DNA from 4 places in the Serratia sp. AS12 genome. Region 4 is predicted to be linked to each of the others. Evidence: predicted binding sites of a transcription regulator. Region 4 holds the regulator's gene; each other region holds the start of a gene.
The links. The regulator PurR, encoded in region 4, represses purine synthesis genes. The targets are predictions, from matches to a motif close to CANGCAAACGTTTGCNTG.
Positions count from the first base shown of each region.

Region 1: a site for PurR is predicted at 1,272-1,289, ahead of SERAS12_RS24805 (NCS2 family protein). Genes of this name have one in related genera too.
Region 2: a site for PurR is predicted at 928-945, ahead of cvpA (colicin V production protein). Genes of this name have one in related genera too.
Region 3: a site for PurR is predicted at 935-952, ahead of pyrD (quinone-dependent dihydroorotate dehydrogenase). Genes of this name have one in related genera too.

Region 1 covers NC_015566.1:5,363,698-5,365,879, reverse strand. The annotation lists gene SERAS12_RS24805 (NCS2 family protein) at 1-1,218, opposite strand, end outside; gene gltS (sodium/glutamate symporter) at 1,460-2,182, shown strand, end outside.
Region 2 covers NC_015566.1:3,762,409-3,764,590, reverse strand. The annotation lists gene dedD (cell division protein DedD) at 1-769, shown strand, start outside; gene cvpA (colicin V production protein) at 1,003-1,503, shown strand; gene purF (amidophosphoribosyltransferase) at 1,525-2,182, shown strand, end outside.
Region 3 covers NC_015566.1:1,857,943-1,860,124, forward strand. The annotation lists gene SERAS12_RS08600 (sulfonate ABC transporter substrate-binding protein) at 1-175, opposite strand, end outside; gene ssuE (NADPH-dependent FMN reductase) at 210-788, opposite strand; gene pyrD (quinone-dependent dihydroorotate dehydrogenase) at 1,047-2,057, shown strand.
Region 4 covers NC_015566.1:2,296,761-2,298,942, forward strand. The annotation lists gene punR (DNA-binding transcriptional activator PunR) at 1-781, shown strand, start outside; gene purR (HTH-type transcriptional repressor PurR) at 778-1,803, opposite strand; gene SERAS12_RS26215 (YnhF family membrane protein) at 2,127-2,182, shown strand, end outside.

The DNA of each region.
Region 1 (2,182 bases), 2.4 Mb from region 4:
GTTCAGCCTTTCGCGTGACACGATACGCACGCCCGATGCGGCAATGGTACCGAACATTACCAGGGTAGCACCGCCAAGCACCGGCTCAGGAATATGTTGCACGAAATTGGCCACTGCCGGGAACAAGCCCAGCGCGATCAGCATCAGCGCCACCACAAAGCCGACGTAACGGCTGGCAACTCCGGTCAGTTGGATCACGCCGTTGTTCTGACCAAAACAGGAGTTGGGGAAGGTGTTGAACACCGCCGACAGCATCGAGTTCAGGCCGTTGGCCAGCACGCCGCCCTTCAGGCGCTTCATATACAGCGGGCCGCTGACCGGCTGTTCCGACACGTCTGAGGTGGCGGTGATGTCGCCGATGGTTTCCAGTGAGGTGACCATAAAGATCAGCATCAGCGGCAGCAGCAGGCTCCAGTCAAAGCCCAGGCCGTAATACAGCGGGATCGGAAGGGTGACAGCCGCCGTTTGCGGAGCCGGTTGGCTTGCCGGCAGCATGTCCATCGCCCAGGCTAGCAGGTAGCCGACCGCCATGGCGATCACCAGCGAGGCGACGCGCAGGTACGGGTTGCGCTGGCGATTAAGCAGAATAATCACCGCCAATACTGCGCCGGCCAGCAGCAGATTTTTCGGTGCGCCGAAGCTGCCTCCGCTCATCGCGGCATAGCCGCCGCCAATGGAGGTCAGGCCAACCTGAATCAGCGACAACCCGATAATCATCACCACAATGCCGGAGACCAGCGGGGTGATGATGCGTCGCGCCAGGTGCAGCACGCGGGAAAGCAAGATCTCGGTGCAGGAGGCGACCATCAGCGTGCCGAATAACGCGGCCATCATGGTGGGGACGTCGGCACCACCGTTTTTCAGCGCCAGCCCGCCCATAATCAGTGGCGAAACAAAGTTGAAACTGGTGCCCTGAATCGACAGCAGGCCGGAACCGACGGGTCCCCAGGTTTTAATTTGCAGAATAGAGGCCAGGCCGGAGGCAAATAGCGACATGCTGATAATGTGCTGAGTATCCTGTGCCGGCAGACCGAGTGCCTGACAGATCAACAGAGCCGGAGTGATTACCGCCACGAACATCGCCAGCAGATGCTGACCGGCGGCAAACAGCGTTTGCGGCAGCGGCGGGCGGTCTTCCAGGCGATAAATCAGTTCGCTGGCGTGGGGCGTTACGGTGGCTTTTTGCACGGGATCAAGCTCGGTGGATGGCATGGTCATGATGTGGCATTTCCAGAAACGGCAAAGCAGGCATTTTAATGATCCACCCCGCAAAAGCAAACGGTTGCGCAACAATATTACGTCAGGGTTATCAATGCCTATGTCGTATTTTTGTTCATTTTTTCTTGTCTTCTCAGCATTTTTTACTTCTAATCCCACCCTCATCAAGTTTTAAAAACTGAGTGGTTTTCTATAACTTATTATTTCTTATTGGATCTTTTCCGTTACAGGGAGTACCCGGATGTTTCATCTTGATACTTATGGCACGTTAGTCGCGGCAACGCTGGTTTTGCTCCTTGGGGGCAAATGCGTCACAAGCATCCCGCTGTTGCGAAAATACACTATTCCCGCACCTGTCGCCGGTGGTTTGCTGGTGGCGCTCTTGTTGTTAGCCCTGAAAAAGTTCGCCAACTGGGAAATCAGCTTCGATATGTCGCTGAAAGACCCGTTGATGCTGGCCTTCTTCGCCACTATCGGCCTGAATGCCAACCTGGCGCGGTTGCGCGCGGGTGGCAGAGCGCTAATGGTGTTCCTGTTTGTGGTGCTGGGCCTGCTGGTGGTGCAGAACGCCATTGGTATCGGCATGGCGAAAATACTGGGTCTGGATCCGCTGATGGGCCTGATCGCCGGTTCAATTACGCTATCTGGCGGTCATGGTACCGGCGCAGCCTGGAGCAAACTGTTTATCGAGCGCTATGGGTTTGAAAATGCTACGGAAGTGGCGATGGCCTGCGCAACTTTCGGCCTGGTGCTGGGCGGCCTGATCGGCGGCCCGGTGGCGCGTTACCTGGTGAAACACTCCTCTACACCGGAGGGCACACCGGAAGATAGCGTGCAACCTAGCGGTTTTGAAAAGCCGGAAAGCGGTCGACTTATCACGTCCTTGGTGATGATCGAAACTATCGCGATGATCGCCATCTGCTTGAGCCTGGGGCAGTTTATTGCCGGCCTGTTGAATGGCACG
Region 2 (2,182 bases), 1.5 Mb from region 4:
CGCGCTGGGGGTCATCATCCTGCCAGGGCTGCTGGATGGAAAAAAGAAACATTACGAGGATGAGTTCGCGGCCATTCCCTTGGTGCCGAAACCGGGTGACGTGGAAGAAAACGACGTGGTGCCGCCGGTAACCCAGTCTTTGCCGGCGCAGCCGCCGGAAGGGGCGGGCGCACTGGTCGAGCAGCAGGCGGCGAACGAAGCGGCCTCGCAGCAGGCCGTACGCCAGACGGCGCAACAGCCGGTTCAGGTCGCGCCGCCGGTCGAAACTCGCCCGGTGCAACAGCCGAAACCGAAGCCGGTCGAAACCAAACCGGTGGAAGTGAAGCCAAAACCGGTTGAAACCAAGCCGGTGGAAGTGAAGCCAAAGCCGGTGCAGCAGCCGAAACCGGTTGTTCAGCCGAAGCCTGAGGTTGTTCCGGAGGTTAAAGCTGAGCCCAAAGTTGAGCCGAAGCCAGAACCTAAACCGGAACCTAAACCAGAACCTAAGCCAGAACCGAAACCGGCCGCAGAAGAGAAAGCGCCGGCAGGGCAGGCTTATGTGGTGCAACTGGGTGCACTGAAAAACGCCGCCAAGGTGAATGAGGTCGTGGCGTCGCTCAGGCTGTCCGGCTATCGCGCCTTCACCGTGCCGTCAACGCCGGTACAGGGGCAGATCACCCGGATCTACGTTGGCCCGGACGCCTCGAAACAGAAGCTGCAGTCCTCGCTGTCTACGCTGAACTCCATCAGCGGTTTGAGCGGCCAGGTGAAGCCCTACGGCACACGTTGACAGAATTGGGGCACAGCATGCTGTGCCCCTGAATCGATGAGTGCTGGTGTAATCACTATTAAAAATGTGCCTTTCACAGGCAAAACGGCCTATGTAGGTGCGGCGATTGGGAATTTTTTTATCGCCGTTTTTTATTTGTAACGTGCTAGGAAATCCCCTACGCAAACGTTTTCTTTTTCTGTTAGAATTCGCCGCGAATTGGATGCAGGGGCGATTCATCATTGGAATAGTTCATGGTCTGGATTGATTACGTCATTATAGCGGTGATTGGATTTTCGGCTCTGGTGAGCCTGATCCGAGGGTTTGTTCGCGAAGCATTGTCACTTGTGACATGGGGATGTGCGTTTTTTGTTGCCAGCCATTTCTACTCTTACCTTGCGGTCTACTTCACTCGTTTTGAAGATGAACTGGTGCGAAACGGCATCGCGATTGCCATCTTGTTTATCGCGACCCTGATCGTAGGAGCCATTGTCAACTATGTGATTAGCTCACTGGTAGAGAAAACCGGGTTATCAGGCACCGACCGGGTGCTGGGCGTCTGTTTCGGCGCACTGCGCGGCGTGTTGATCGTTTCGGCGATGCTGTTTTTCCTGGATACCTTTACCGGCTTCTCGCAAAGTGACGACTGGAAACAGTCACAGCTCATTCCCCAGTTCAGTTATATCATCAGGTGGTTCTTTGACTACCTGCAGAGCACGTCGAGTTTCTTACCGACCCATTTACCGGGGCGGTAGCGCTGATGAGGAAAAGACAACATGTGCGGTATTGTCGGTATCGCCGGTTTTATGCCGGTAAACCAGTCGATTTATGATGCGTTGATGGTGCTTCAGCACCGTGGCCAGGATGCCGCAGGCATCGTCACCATAGATGCCCACAACGGGTTCCGTCTGCGTAAAGCAAATGGTCTGGTGAAGGATGTGTTTGAGGCACGCCATATGCAGCGCTTGCAGGGCAACATGGGTATTGGCCATGTGCGCTACCCGACGGCTGGCAGCTCCAGTGCCTCAGAGGCTCAACCATTCTATGTAAACTCGCCGTTCGGCCTCACGCTGGCCCATAACGGCAACCTGACCAACGCCCATGAGCTGCGCCAATCGCTGTTTGAAAGCGGTCGTCGCCATATCAACACCACCTCCGATTCCGAGATCCTGCTGAACGTACTGGCCAGTGAGCTGGACCGCTTCCAGGATTATCCGCTGGAGTCAGACAACATTTTCACCGCCGTTGCCGGCATGCATCAGCAATTGCGTGGCGCTTACGCCTGCGTGGCGATGATCATCGGCCACGGTCTGCTGGCATTCCGCGACCCGAACGGCATCCGCCCGTTGGTGATCGGCAAACGCACGCTGGAAGATGGCCGTAACGAGTATATGGTGGCTTCCGAGAGCGTAGCGCTGGATACGTTGGGCTTCG
Region 3 (2,182 bases), 440 kb from region 4:
GCTGTTCCAATAGCCGATGGGTTTTTGCCAATACCAGGCTGACCGATCCTTTTTGGTAACCGATGCGGAACTGCGCCGGATCCTGCGCGTTGGCGGCATTGCTCCACGCAAGGGAGAGAATGCCGGCCAATGTGCCTGCGCCAAGCCAGCGGCGGAGTGAAGAAAGTCGCTTCATCATGATGTCCTTTTCCTTTTTATTCTCTTCTCAGTCAGGCAGTCTGACGGGCAAACAGGGAAGGGGAGAGCTTTACCGTGGGCGGTTTGCGACGGCCGAGCGCCAGATAAAAACTTTCCAGCGCCTCTTCCAGGCGGGTTGCCACGCCGTCAGACAGGTTGATTTCTTCGCCGTTCAGCACCACCTGGCTATCATCGGCAAACACGCCGTGCAGCACTTCCTGCGCTTTCAACGCCGCCAGCACCGGCTTCAGGGCGTAGTCCACCGCCAGCATGTGGCCAATAGAGCCGCCGGTGGCCAGCGGCAACACGACCTTATGGTCCAGGGCGCGTTCCGGCAGCAAATCCAGCAGGGTTTTCAGCGCGCCGGAGAACGAGGCTTTATAGACCGGCGTCGACACCAGCAAACCGTCTGCCTGCGCTAACTGCTCGGCAAAGGCTTTGATCGCCGGGCTGTTAAAATTGGCGTAGAGCAAATCCTCGGCATCGAAATCGTGCAGCGTGTAGGCAATCACTTCTACACCTTGCTGCTGCAGCCAGTTTTGACTCAGGGTCAGCAGCGCGGCTGAGCGCGAGGGGATGCGGGGGCTGCCGGCCAGTGATATAACGCGCATTGCCACTCCTTATAACTAAAAGTTAGGTTTAATCAGGAAATGTTTGTGATCTGTTTTAAACCTATCAGTTAGGAGCGGGTTGCTTAAATCTCATTTTTTGATTTTGATATGCGTAAATGCGGATTGGCGGCGATCTGGGGCCGTTAAAGGAAAACGATTGCGTAAAAAACGCTTTTTTTTGCTTTTAATCAATTCCAATTGATCAGGGGATGCCGGATAATCGGCCCCCGGTTTGCAACCGGGAAATCAGGAGAGTACATGTACTACCCCATCATCAGGAAAGCGTTGTTCCAGCTCGATCCCGAGCGTGCGCATGAATTGACCTTTCATCAGCTTCGCCGTATCACTGGCACCCCGTTAGAATTTCTCATTCGTCAGTCTGTGCCGGCCAAGCCGGTTAGCTGCATGGGACTCTCTTTTAAAAACCCATTGGGGTTGGCCGCCGGTCTGGATAAAGACGGTGAGTGCATCGATGCATTCGGTGCCATGGGGTTTGGCTTTGTCGAAGTTGGCACCGTGACGCCGCGCCCGCAAGCGGGCAATGATAAACCGCGGCTGTTCCGCATCGTGGAAGCCGAAGGCCTGATCAACCGAATGGGCTTTAATAACCAGGGTGTGGATAATCTGGTTGAAAACGTTAAAAAATCCCATTTTGGCGGCATTCTGGGGATTAATATCGGCAAGAATAAAGATACCCCGGTTGAGCAAGGAAAAGACGATTATCTGATCTGCATGGATAAAGTTTATCCGTATGCCGGCTATATCGCGATTAACATTTCGTCACCAAATACACCGGGGTTACGATCCCTACAGTATGGTGAAGCGTTAGACGATCTTTTAGCCGCCATTAAAAATAAGCAGCAGGAATTGCATGCGCGGCATCACAAATATGTACCGGTCGCGGTAAAGATCGCGCCGGATCTTTCTGAAGAAGAATTGATCCAAATAGCCGACAGCCTGGTGCGGCATAATATTGATGGCGTGATCGCGACCAATACTACGCTGGATCGCAAGTTGATCCAGGGGTTGAATTACTGCGAGCAAACGGGGGGCCTTAGCGGTCGTCCGCTGCAGGCGAGCAGCACCGAAGTGATCCGCCGTTTGTCGATTGAGCTGCAGGGCCGCTTGCCGATTATCGGTGTCGGCGGAATAGACTCCCTGACCGCCGCGCGGGAAAAAATGGCGGCCGGTGCTTCGCTGGTGCAAATTTATTCCGGTTTTATCTTCCACGGTCCGCGTCTGATTAAAGATATCGTTAACTACATCTAATATTTTTTCTTTGATTTTCAGCCGGGGGTTTATTTCTTCCCCCGGCTCGTCTATATTTTGTCCACTGGCATAAATATCGTTCGCGGAATTATCCGATGTTTGAGCTACTTTATCGGTGATAAAAT
Region 4 (2,182 bases):
TGTAGAACTGACGCCGGCCGGCACGCTGTTTATTCAGGAAGCGCGCGGTGTCATCAAAAAAATGCTCGACACTCGCAGACAGTGCCAGCAGGTGGCCAATGGTTGGCGTGGTCAATTAAAAATCGCGGTGGATATCATCGTCAAACCGCAGCGCTGCCGTCAGCTGGTGCTGGATTTTTACCGCCATTTCCCCGATGTCGAGCTGTTGGTCCAACCCGAAGTGTTTAACGGCGTATGGGATGCGCTGGTGGATGGACGCGCCGATATGGCGATCGGCGCTACGCGGGCGGTGCCGGTTGGCGGTGGTTTTGCCTTTCGCGACATGGGCGACATGCGTTGGTTGTGTGTCGCCAGCCCACAGCATCCATTAGCGGGGTTGGATGGCCTGCTGAATGATGATCAGCTCCGGCCTTTCCCTTCGCTGTGTCTGGAGGATACGTCACGCAATCTGCCCAAGCGGGTTACCTGGACGCTGGACAATCAACGGCGGCTGGTGGTGCCGGATTGGGCCTCTGCGGTGGATTGTCTGTGTGCTGGGTTGTGCGTCGGCATGATGCCTGCGCATCAGGTGCTGCCGTTGGTGCAGCGTGGCGAGTTGGTGGCGCTGCAACTGCAACAGCCATTTCCCGCCAGCCCATGCTGCCTGACCTGGCAGCAGAATACCCCATCGCCGGCGATGGCCTGGCTGCTTGATTATCTGGGGGATAGCGAAACCTTGAATCAGGAATGGTTAAGCGAAGTGACGCCGGAAACCGCCTTGGCTCCCGGCGCTGGCGACTAGCGGCGGTAATCGATGAAGGGACCGTCGGCGACCGAGCGGCGTTCAACCAGCTTCGGATGTACTTCAATGACTTGCGATTCTTCACGCTTGCTGATGATGCGATCCAGCAGCATGGTGAACGCCATCTCGCCCAAACGCTCTTTGGGCTGATGGATGGTCGTCAGTGCCGGCGTGAAATAGCGGGCGTTGCGCACATTATCGTAACCAATAACGGAAATATCCTGCGGTACGCGTAACCCCAGCTCATCAGCGGCGCAAATAGCACCCATTGCCATGATGTCGCCGCCGCAGAATACCGCCGTCGGGCGCTGTTTCTGCGATAATATCTGGTGCATGGCCTTGTAGCCGGATTCCGGTTCGAAGTCACCCTGTACAATCCACTCGTCGCGTACCTCGATATTGGCTTCTTCCATGGCTTTTAAAAAGCCCTGATGGCGGCCGCCGCCGGTATTGCGCGCTAATTGGCCCGGAATGGCGCCAATCTCACGGTGGCCACGCTCGATCAGATAGCGGCCGGCCAGATAACCGCCTTCGAAGGCGTTGTCGATAATGGTATCGGTAAAATCACCGCGCGCTGCGCCCCAGTCCATGACCACCATCGGGATGTTACGGTAATCTTCCAGCATCCCCAGCAATTGATCCGGGTATTCAGAGCACATCACCAGCAGGCCATCGACGCGTTTTTGCGCCAGCATCGCCAGATAAGCGCGTTGCTTGTCCAGGTTATTGTGCGAGTTACACAGGATCAGCGTATAGCCTTTGCTGTAACAGCTGTTTTCCACCGCCTCGATCACTTCGGCGAAATAGGGCGCTTCGCTGGAGGTAGCCAGCAGACCGATAGATTTAGTGTGATTGACTTTCAGGCTGCGCGCCACGGCGCTGGGAGAATAGTGCAGCTCTTTGATCGCGGCCGCAACGGCCGCTTTAGTCTCTTCGGCGACGAAACGAGTCTTATTGATGACGTGCGAAACGGTGGTGGTGGAAACGCCAGCGCGTTTGGCCACATCTTTAATCGTTGCCATGTAAAGAATGACTCCTGAACTCACATGTTGCAGCATGTAAGTGTGATGTTAATCGTTTGCCTGCGTAGATCCTTCTTCCAAATAAGCGAAGCTGAGTTTTTAGTGTGTTGAAGTCGTCAGCGTTTGGTCAGGAGGGCATTTTTGCCGGTACGCAGTTGTGAACTGCGAATTTTGTCCCATATTGAGCCAAAGTGGAAGAGGTAATCAGTATTATAAACCGGGAAATGATAACAAGATTTTATTGTCTAACTGTGGGAAAATGGGTTGACGCATTAATTGTGTGCCTTTTATCCTTGGGATAACCCGTCTGAAAAGGAGTTGTAATGGATACCGATCTGAAAATGTCACTGTTCACCACTGTGTGTGCGCTGGCCGTTAT